2 regions of the Streptomyces sp. P9(2023) genome follow, and region 1 is predicted to be linked to the other one. Evidence: riboswitches for the same ligand, from Rfam matches in the RefSeq annotation. Region 1 holds a riboswitch; the other holds the start of a gene.

What was found. A riboswitch is a leader RNA that binds a small molecule or an ion and turns the genes downstream of it on or off. The one in region 1 is predicted to bind ZMP and ZTP.
Region 2: linked by a shared signal. The riboswitch ahead of glyA (serine hydroxymethyltransferase) and the one ahead of Q5762_RS00890 (bifunctional 5,10-methylenetetrahydrofolate dehydrogenase/5,10-methenyltetrahydrofolate cyclohydrolase) in region 1 are both predicted to bind ZMP and ZTP.

Annotation. Positions count from the first base shown of each region.
Region 1 covers NZ_JAUPWM010000001.1:172,909-177,090, reverse strand. The annotation lists gene Q5762_RS00900 (aldehyde dehydrogenase family protein) at 1-557, opposite strand, end outside; gene Q5762_RS00895 (GAF domain-containing protein) at 603-1,895, opposite strand; ZMP/ZTP riboswitch at 2,042-2,147, shown strand; gene Q5762_RS00890 (bifunctional 5,10-methylenetetrahydrofolate dehydrogenase/5,10-methenyltetrahydrofolate cyclohydrolase) at 2,177-3,031, shown strand; gene Q5762_RS00885 (SWF or SNF family helicase) at 3,149-4,182, opposite strand, start outside.
Region 2 covers NZ_JAUPWM010000005.1:215,540-219,721, forward strand. The annotation lists gene Q5762_RS10330 (glutathionylspermidine synthase family protein) at 1-190, shown strand, start outside; gene rocD (ornithine--oxo-acid transaminase) at 286-1,491, opposite strand; ZMP/ZTP riboswitch at 1,599-1,689, shown strand; gene glyA (serine hydroxymethyltransferase) at 1,798-3,081, shown strand; gene trpS (tryptophan--tRNA ligase) at 3,263-4,182, shown strand, end outside.

The sequences.
Region 1 (4,182 bases):
ACCGCGTTGCCCGCCGCCAGCGCCGGGGCCAGCTTCCAGACCGCCATCAGGATCGGGAAGTTCCACGGGATGATCTGCGCGACGACCCCCAGCGGCTCATGGAAGTGGTACGCGACCGTGTCCTCGTCGATCTCGCTCAGCGCGCCCTCCTGGCCGCGCAGCGCCCCCGCGAAGTAGCGGAAGTGGTCGATCGCGAGCGGGATGTCGGCCGCCAGTGTCTCGCGGACCGGCTTGCCGTTCTCCCAGCTCTCCGCGACCGCGAGTTCCTGCAGATGCGACTCCATGCGGTCCGCGATCCGCAGCAACACCCCGGCCCGCTCGCCGGGCGCCGTACGGCCCCACCCCGGCGCCGCCGCGTGCGCCGCGTCGAGGGCGCGCTCCACGTCCTCCGCGGTGCCGCGCGCCACCTCCGTGAACGGACGGCCGTCGACCGGGCTCGGGTTCTCGAAGTACTGGCCCCGGGCCGGGGCCACGTACGCACCGCCGATCCAGTGGTCGTAGCGGGGCAGGTACGACATGAGCGCGCCCTCGGTACCGGGTGCGGCGAAACGGGTCATGGACATGGCCTCCCTCGGACCGCGCCGGCCGTCCCTGGCCGGCGCTCACCGCCGAGAGTGCGCCGACCGAGGTTGCAACACCGTTGCGCCCGCCGACAGTTCCGCGTCCAGCGCCTGCAACCGGGCCAGCACGGGCGCCAGTCCGGAAGCCGGTACGACCTCCGAGAGCGCCCGCCACATCTCCACGTCGTCCTCGCCCCACGCGCTGTACGTCCAGTCCGCCAGCAGCCCCGGATCGCCCCGGTCCACCAGCGCCGCCCGCAACCGGTCCGCGAGCCGCTCCCGCAGCCGTACGACCCCGGGGGCCCGGGACGCCGGCAGCAACGGGCCCGCGTAGTCGGCGAGGGCCGCCGACACCGCGCCCGAGCCGAGCCGGCGGTCCACCGTCGCGAAGTCCGTGTCCACCGCCCCCGCCACCGCGCCGGCCAGGCGGTACGGGCGCGAGCGCAGCAGCTCCGGGCCGAGCAGACCGCGCAGCCGGGACAGCTCCGCGCGCAGCGTCACCGGGGTGACCGACTCGTCCTCGTACAGGAGCGTCAGCAGCTCGTCGCCGCTCACCCCCTCCGGGCGGTGGGCCAGGACCACCAGGATCTCGCTGTGCCGGCGGCTCAGCCGCAGCCGCCGCCCCGCCACCGTCAGCAGCGCCTCGTCCCGGCCGAGCGCCGCGAGGCGTACCCGGTCGGCGGCGGGTCGGGGCGCCAGCAGGGCCAGTTGCGACTCCGCCGCCCGCGCCACCGCCTGCACGAACGCCAGACTGTGCGGATGCGCCAGCTCGTCCCCGCCGGTCAGGTCGACGGCGCCGAGCAGCCGCCCGCTGTGCGGATCGTGTACTGGGGCGGCGGCGCAGGTCCACGCCTGCACCGGCCGCTGGAAGTGCTCGGCGCTGAACACGTGCACCGGGCGGTCCATGGCGATCGCGGTGCCGGGCGCGTTCGTCCCGGCCACCGACTCCGACCAGCGGGCCCCGGCGACGAAGTTCATCGCCCGCGCCCGCCGCAGCGTCCCCGGATGGCCCTCCACCCACAGCATCCGCCCCGCCGCGTCGCAGACCGCCAACAGGTGCGCGCCGTCCGTCGCGTACGTGCCCATCAGCTCCCGGATCACCGGCATCGCGGCGGACAGCGGATGACCCTCGCGGTGGTCGGCGAGCTCGTCGTCGGCCAGCTCCACACAGGCCGCCCCGTCCGGGCTGACACGGGCCCGCGCCGAGCGCCGCCACGACTCCGCGACCAGCGGCCGCACCGGCGGGAGGCGGACCTGGCCGCCGCTGGTGAACACCTCGTGCGCCCTCCGCAGCGCTCCCGCGTCCGGCTCCGCCGCCACCCACGCATCGCTCAACTCGGCCTCCACGTCGAGGTCCACCGTTCGGAACACCGGTCATCGTCGTGCGCGCGGAGGCCCCCGACAAGCGTCCCGGCACCCCCGCCTATGCGCGGTGTCCGGACACCGCCCCTGGGCCCCCCTCCGGGGCTCACGTAGAGTAGGGGTAGGGCCGTGACTGGCGCTTGAGGTGGATCACCACCGGGGAGCGGCCCGCGGAACCCGCGCACGCGCGCGGATCCGCCACTGCCGTGCGCCTGGGCGATCACCCTGTCATCGACGACGCCCAGGAGTGGCCCATGTCCACCAGTACCGCCTCCCTCATGGACGGCACCGCGCTCGCCCGCCGTACGGTCGAGGAGACCGCCGCCCGCGCCGCCGAGATCACCCGCCGCACCGGCGTCACGCCCTGCCTCGCCACGGTGCTCGTGGGAGCGGACCCGGCCTCCGTCACGTACGTGAAGATGAAGCAGAACCGCTGCGCGAAGGCCGGAATCCGCTCCCAGCACGTCGAGCTGCCCGCCGAGACGACGACCGAGGAACTCGTCGCCGCGCTCACCGCGCTCTCCCAGGACCCGTCGGTCCACGGCATCCTGCTCCAGCACCCGGTCGGCCCGCACATCGACGAGCGCGCGGCCTTCGAGGCGATCGCCCCGGAGAAGGACGTCGACGGCGTCACCATGGCCTCGTTCGCCGCCATGGGCTTCGGGCTGCCCGGCTTCGTCTCCTGCACGCCCGGCGGCATCATGCGGCTGCTCGACGCGTACGCCGTCGATCCGCGCGGCAAGCGGGCCGTCGTCGTCGGCCGCTCCGCGATCCTCGGCAAGCCCGCCGGTCTGCTGCTGCTCGGCCGCGACGCCACCGTCACCTACTGCCACTCGCGCACCACCGACCTCTCGGCCGCCGTCCGCGAGGCCGACATCCTCGTGGCGGCCGTGGGCAAGCCCCGCTTCATCAAGGGCGAGGACATCAAGCCCGGCGCCGTCGTCGTCGACGCCGGCTACAACCCCGGCAACATCGGTGACGTCGACTTCGAGACGGCCGCCGAGCGCGCCTCCCTCATCACCCCCGTACCGGGCGGAGTCGGCCCGATGACGATCGCCGTGCTCCTCGCGCAGACCGTCGAAGGCGCGGAGCGCCAGCTCGGGCTGTAGGAGCGCAAGGCGCCCGCAGCCCAGCAAGTGCCGCTGCCCCGTCCCGTACCGACCATGCGCTACGGGACGGGGCGGCGGCACCTCTGCTGCGAGCCTCGCAGCGACCCGGCCGTCCGCTCACGCCTCCGGCGACGACACGCCCGCGAGCGCGGCCGCCGGGTCCTGGTCCGCGGGGCCGGCCGGGGCCCAGTCGCCGCGCTCCTTACGGAAGGGCCACCAGCGGCCGTCCTCGCCCAGACGCAGCTGTGCCTCCGCACCGACCACCGTCCAGCGGGCCGCTCCCGCCTGGCGCAGCACGGGCCGGTCGGCGTCCTCCCAGGCCTCCGTGAGCGCCGTCTTCGCACGGGCGAGCGCGTCCGGGCCCGGCGTCCACTCCTCCTCCAGCACGGAGAGGGCGGCGGCGCCCCCGAACCGCCACGCGCGCGTGGCCAGGTCGAGCTCCGTCCGGCGCCGGCCCGACCCCTCCGCGAGCCGCGCCGCGACCCACGACGGCGGCGCCCCCGTGGCCGCCAGCCGCACCGCGTCCTGAGCGGGCGTCAAGCGCGGCTCCGCCCAAGGGCGTTCATGACCCGGGGCGAACGCCTCGGCCAGCAGCCGGTGGGCGCGGGCGGCCGCGTCCGCCGCGAGGAACTCCAGCGCGGCCGGGTCGAGACCCGGCTCCGGCTCGGTCTCGGTGTCCAGCGAAGGCGGCTCGCCGGGCGCCGAAGGGAGCGCCGGTGGCGCCGGCAGCGGCGGCAGGATGTCGCGCGCGCCGAACGCCTCCTCCGCCGGTACGCCCTCGGCCACCGGCTCCTCGACGGCGGACGCCGTCGTCGTGGCCCGCGCCGCGCTGCGCTCCTGCAACGCGTCCACGACCGCCCGCTCGCCGCGCCCCCGCATCAGCAGCAGCACGAACGGGTCCTCGTCCAGCAGCCGCGCCACCTGGTAACAGAGCGCGGCCGTGTGCGGGCAGTGGTCCCACGCCTCGCAGCCGCACTCCGGTTCCAGATCGCCGATGCCCGGCAGCAGTTCGAGGCCGGCCGCCGCCGCGTCCTCCACCAGGTGCGGCGGCATCTCGTGGTCGAGCAGGGCCGCGATGTGGCCCGCGCTCTCCACCGCCAGGTCGAGCAGCCGGTCCCAGTCCTCGTCCGACAGCTCCTGCAGGAGGATGT
Region 2 (4,182 bases), on a different contig from region 1:
GGAGCCGGTCGTACGGGACGACGAACCGTGCTGCTACCAGGAGTTGGCCCCGCTGCCCGACTTCGACGGCAACCGCGTCGTCCTCGGCGCGTGGGTCGTCGAGGACGAGGCGGCGGGACTCGGCATCCGGGAGTCGGCGGGCCCGATCACAGACGAGTACGCCCGCTTCCTCCCACACGTCATCCTGTGACGTAGTGCCGTCGGGCCTTGAACGTGGGGGAGGGTGGGCACAACGGGACGGCTCCCTTGCGGGCGCCTCCGCCCCGCCCCCCGCCCCCCTCGCCGTCAGCCGGCCAGCACCGCCCGCAACTGCTCCAACCCCCAGTCCAGGTCCTCCTTGGAGATCACCAGCGGCGGCGCGATCCGGATCGTAGAGCCGTGCGTGTCCTTCACCAGCACCCCCCGCTCCATCAGCTTCTCCGAAATCTCCCGCCCCGTGCCCCGCGACGGCGCGATGTCCACCCCCGCCCACAGCCCGCGCCCGCGCACCGCCTCCACCGCGCCTCCGCCCACCAGCAGCCCCAGCTCCGCGTGCAGGTGCTCGCCCAGTTCCGCCGCGCGCTGCTGGTACTCGCCCGTCCGCAGCATCGCGATCACCTCCAGGGCCACCGCGCACGCCAGCGGGTTCCCGCCGAACGTCGAGCCGTGCTCGCCCGGCCGGAACACCCCCAGCACGTCGCGGTCCGCGACCACCGCCGAGACCGGGACGACACCGCCGCCCAGCGCCTTGCCCAGGACGTACACGTCCGGCACCACACCCTCGTGCTCGCACGCGAACGTCCGCCCGGTCCGGCCGAGCCCCGACTGGATCTCGTCCGCGATGAACAGCACGTTCCGCTCGCGGGTCAACTCCCGCACCCCGCGCAGATACCCGGCCGGCGGGACCAGGACCCCCGCCTCGCCCTGGATCGGCTCGATCAGCACCGCGACCGTGTGGGCGGTGACCGCGGCCTCCATCGCGGTCAGATCGCCGTACGGGACGATCTCGAAGCCCGGCGTGTACGGGCCGTAGTGGTCACGGGCCTCGTGGTCCGTGGAGAAGCTGATGATCGTGGTCGTCCGGCCGTGGAAGTTGTTCGCCGCGACCACGATCTTCGCGTGCCCGTCCGGCACGCCCTTCACCTCGTACCCCCACTTCCGCGCGGTCTTCACCGCCGTCTCGATCGCCTCCGCGCCGGTGTTCATCGGCAGGACCATGTCCTTGCCGCACAGCTCCGCGAGCTGCGAGCAGAACTCGGCGAACCGGTCGTGGTGGAACGCTCGCGACGTGAGCGTCACCCGTTCCAGCTGCGCCCGCGCGGCGTCGATCAGCCGCCGGTTGCCGTGCCCGAAGTTGAGCGCCGAGTACCCGGCGAGCATGTCGAGGTAGCGGCGCCCCTCGATGTCGGTCATCCAGGCCCCGTCGGCCGAGGCGACGACGATGGGCAGGGGGTGGTAGTTGTGCGCGCTGTGCGCCTCCGCGGAAGCGATCGCGTCTTGCGTACTCGACACGGGGTCTCCGTTCGTCCTGCGGGCAGGGGCGGGTGTGGTTCCCTTTCTTATCGTCGCTCGGATGCCGGACGAAGAAACCTGTACGACGGCGCGCCAGCTAGTCTGGAAACACGCACGGCGACTGGCGCACGGGGAATCGACCCCGGGGGAGTCGTGCGCGGCAGACCACACGCGGTGCCGCCCGCCTGGGCACCACAAGGACCCGTCCCGTGTGGTGCCGCGTCGTCGTCGCAGTGCCCCGGGGCCCGCCGAAACGCCCGGAGGAACGCCATGAGCGCCACGAACGCCACGAACGCCACGAACGCGATGAACGCCACGAACGCGTCGAACGCGTCCAGCCATCCCGCCCTCGCCGCCGCCGACCCCGAACTCGCCGCGCTCGTCGGTGCCGAGGAGCGGTTGCAGGCCGAGACCCTGCGGCTGATCCCCAGCGAGAACTACGCCTCCCGTGCCGTCCTGGAGGCTTCCGGCACGGTCCTGCAGAACAAGTACAGCGAGGGCTACCCCGGCCGCCGCTACTACGAGGGTCAGCAGAACATCGACCAGGTCGAGACCCTCGCCGTCGAGCGCGCCAAGGCCGTCTTCGGCGTCGACCACGCCAATGTGCAGCCCTACTCCGGTTCCCCCGCCAACCTCGCCGTCTACCTCGCCTTCGCCGAGCCCGGTGACACCGTGATGGGAATGGCGCTGCCGATGGGCGGCCACCTCACCCACGGCTGGGGCGTCTCCGTGACCGGGCGGTGGTTCCGGGGCGTGCAGTACGGCGTACGCCAGGACACCGGGCTCATCGACTTCGACGAGGTCCGCGAGCTGGCCCTCAAGGAGCGCCCGAAGGTGATCTTCTGCGGGGGTACGGCGCTGCCGCGCACGATCGACTTCGCCGCCTTCGCCGAGATCGCGCGTGAGTCGGGCGCGGTTCTGGTCGCGGACATCGCCCACATCGCCGGGCTGATCGCGGGCGGCGCCCACCCGTCCCCGGTCCCGTACGCCGATGTCATCTCGACGACCACCCACAAGACCCTGCGCGGCCCGCGCGGCGCGATGCTGATGTCCCGGGAGGAGCACGCGAAGGTCCTCGACAAGGCGGTCTTCCCCGGGCTTCAGGGCGGGCCGCACAACCAGACCACGGCGGCCATCGCCGTCGCCCTGCGCGAGGCGTCCCAGCCGTCCTTCCGCGAGTACGCGCACGCGGTCGTCGCCAACGCCAAGGCCCTCGCCGAGGCGCTCCTCGCGCGCGGCTTCGACCTGGTGTCCGGCGGCACCGACAACCACCTGATCCTGATGGACCTCACGCCGAAGAACGTCCCCGGCAAGATCGCGGCGAAGGCCCTCGACCGGGCGGGGATCGTCGTCAACTACAACACCGTCCCCTACGACCCCCGGAAGCCCTTCGACCCCTCCGGCATTCGCATCGGCACCCCGTCCCTCACGTCTCGGGGCCTGGGTACGGAGCACATGGCCCAGGTCGCGGAGTGGATCGACCGGGGGGTGGCGGCGGCGGGCACGTCCGACGAGGAGACCTTGCGCACGATCCGCTCGGAAGTAGCCACCCTCCTGACCGCCTACCCGGCCCCCGGCCTCCCGACCTGACCCGGGCCCCTTCGCGCCCACCCCGCGTGGGCGGTGCCCAACCCCGGCCCCGCCGTATGGGCAATCGTCCCAGCGGAACAGTTGCCCACAACGAGGGCGGGGCCCCGGCCCAGTGGGGCCGAGGTAGCCCCTGGAACGGTGCCCGCACTGATCCGCGCGCGCACCTGAGAGAATGGCTCCCATGGCCTCTGATCGTCCCCGCGTGCTCTCCGGAATCCAGCCCACCGCAGGCTCGTTCCACCTCGGCAACTACCTCGGTGCCGTCCGCCAGTGGGTCGCGCTGCAGGAGTCCCACGACGCCTTCTACATGGTGGTGGACCTGCACGCGATCACGCTCCCGCAGGACCCCGCCGAGCTCCGCGCCAACACCCGGCTCGCCGCCGCGCAGCTGCTCGCCGCCGGTCTCGACCCGGAACGCTGCACCCTCTTCGTCCAGAGTCACGTCCCCGAGCACGCGCAGCTCGGCTGGGTCATGAACTGCCTCACCGGCTTCGGCGAGGCCTCCCGCATGACCCAGTTCAAGGACAAGTCCGCGAAGCAGGGTGCCGACCGGGCCACCGTCGGCCTCTTCACGTACCCGATCCTCCAGGTCGCCGACATCCTGCTCTACCAGGCCGACCAGGTCCCGGTCGGCGAGGACCAGCGCCAGCACATCGAGCTGACCCGCGACCTCGCGGAGCGGTTCAACGGCCGCTTCGGTGAGACGTTCACGATCCCGGCCCCGTACATCCTCAAGGAGACGGGCAAGATCTACGACCTCCAGGACCCGTCGATCAAGATGTCCAAGTCGGCGTCCACGCCGAAGGGGCTGATCAACCTCCTCGACGAGCCGAAGGTGACGGCGAAGAAGGTCAAGAGCGCGGTCACCGACACCGACACGGTCATCCGCTTCGACCCGGAGAACAAGGCCGGCGTCTCCAACCTGCTCTCCATCATGTCCACGCTCACCGGGACGAGCATCGCCGACCTGGTGACGAGCTACGAGGGCAAGATGTACGGCGCCCTGAAGACCGACCTCGCCGAGGTCATGGTGGAGTTCGTCACTCCGTTCCGGACCCGTACGCAGGAATACCTGGACGACCCGGAGACCCTGGACTCGGT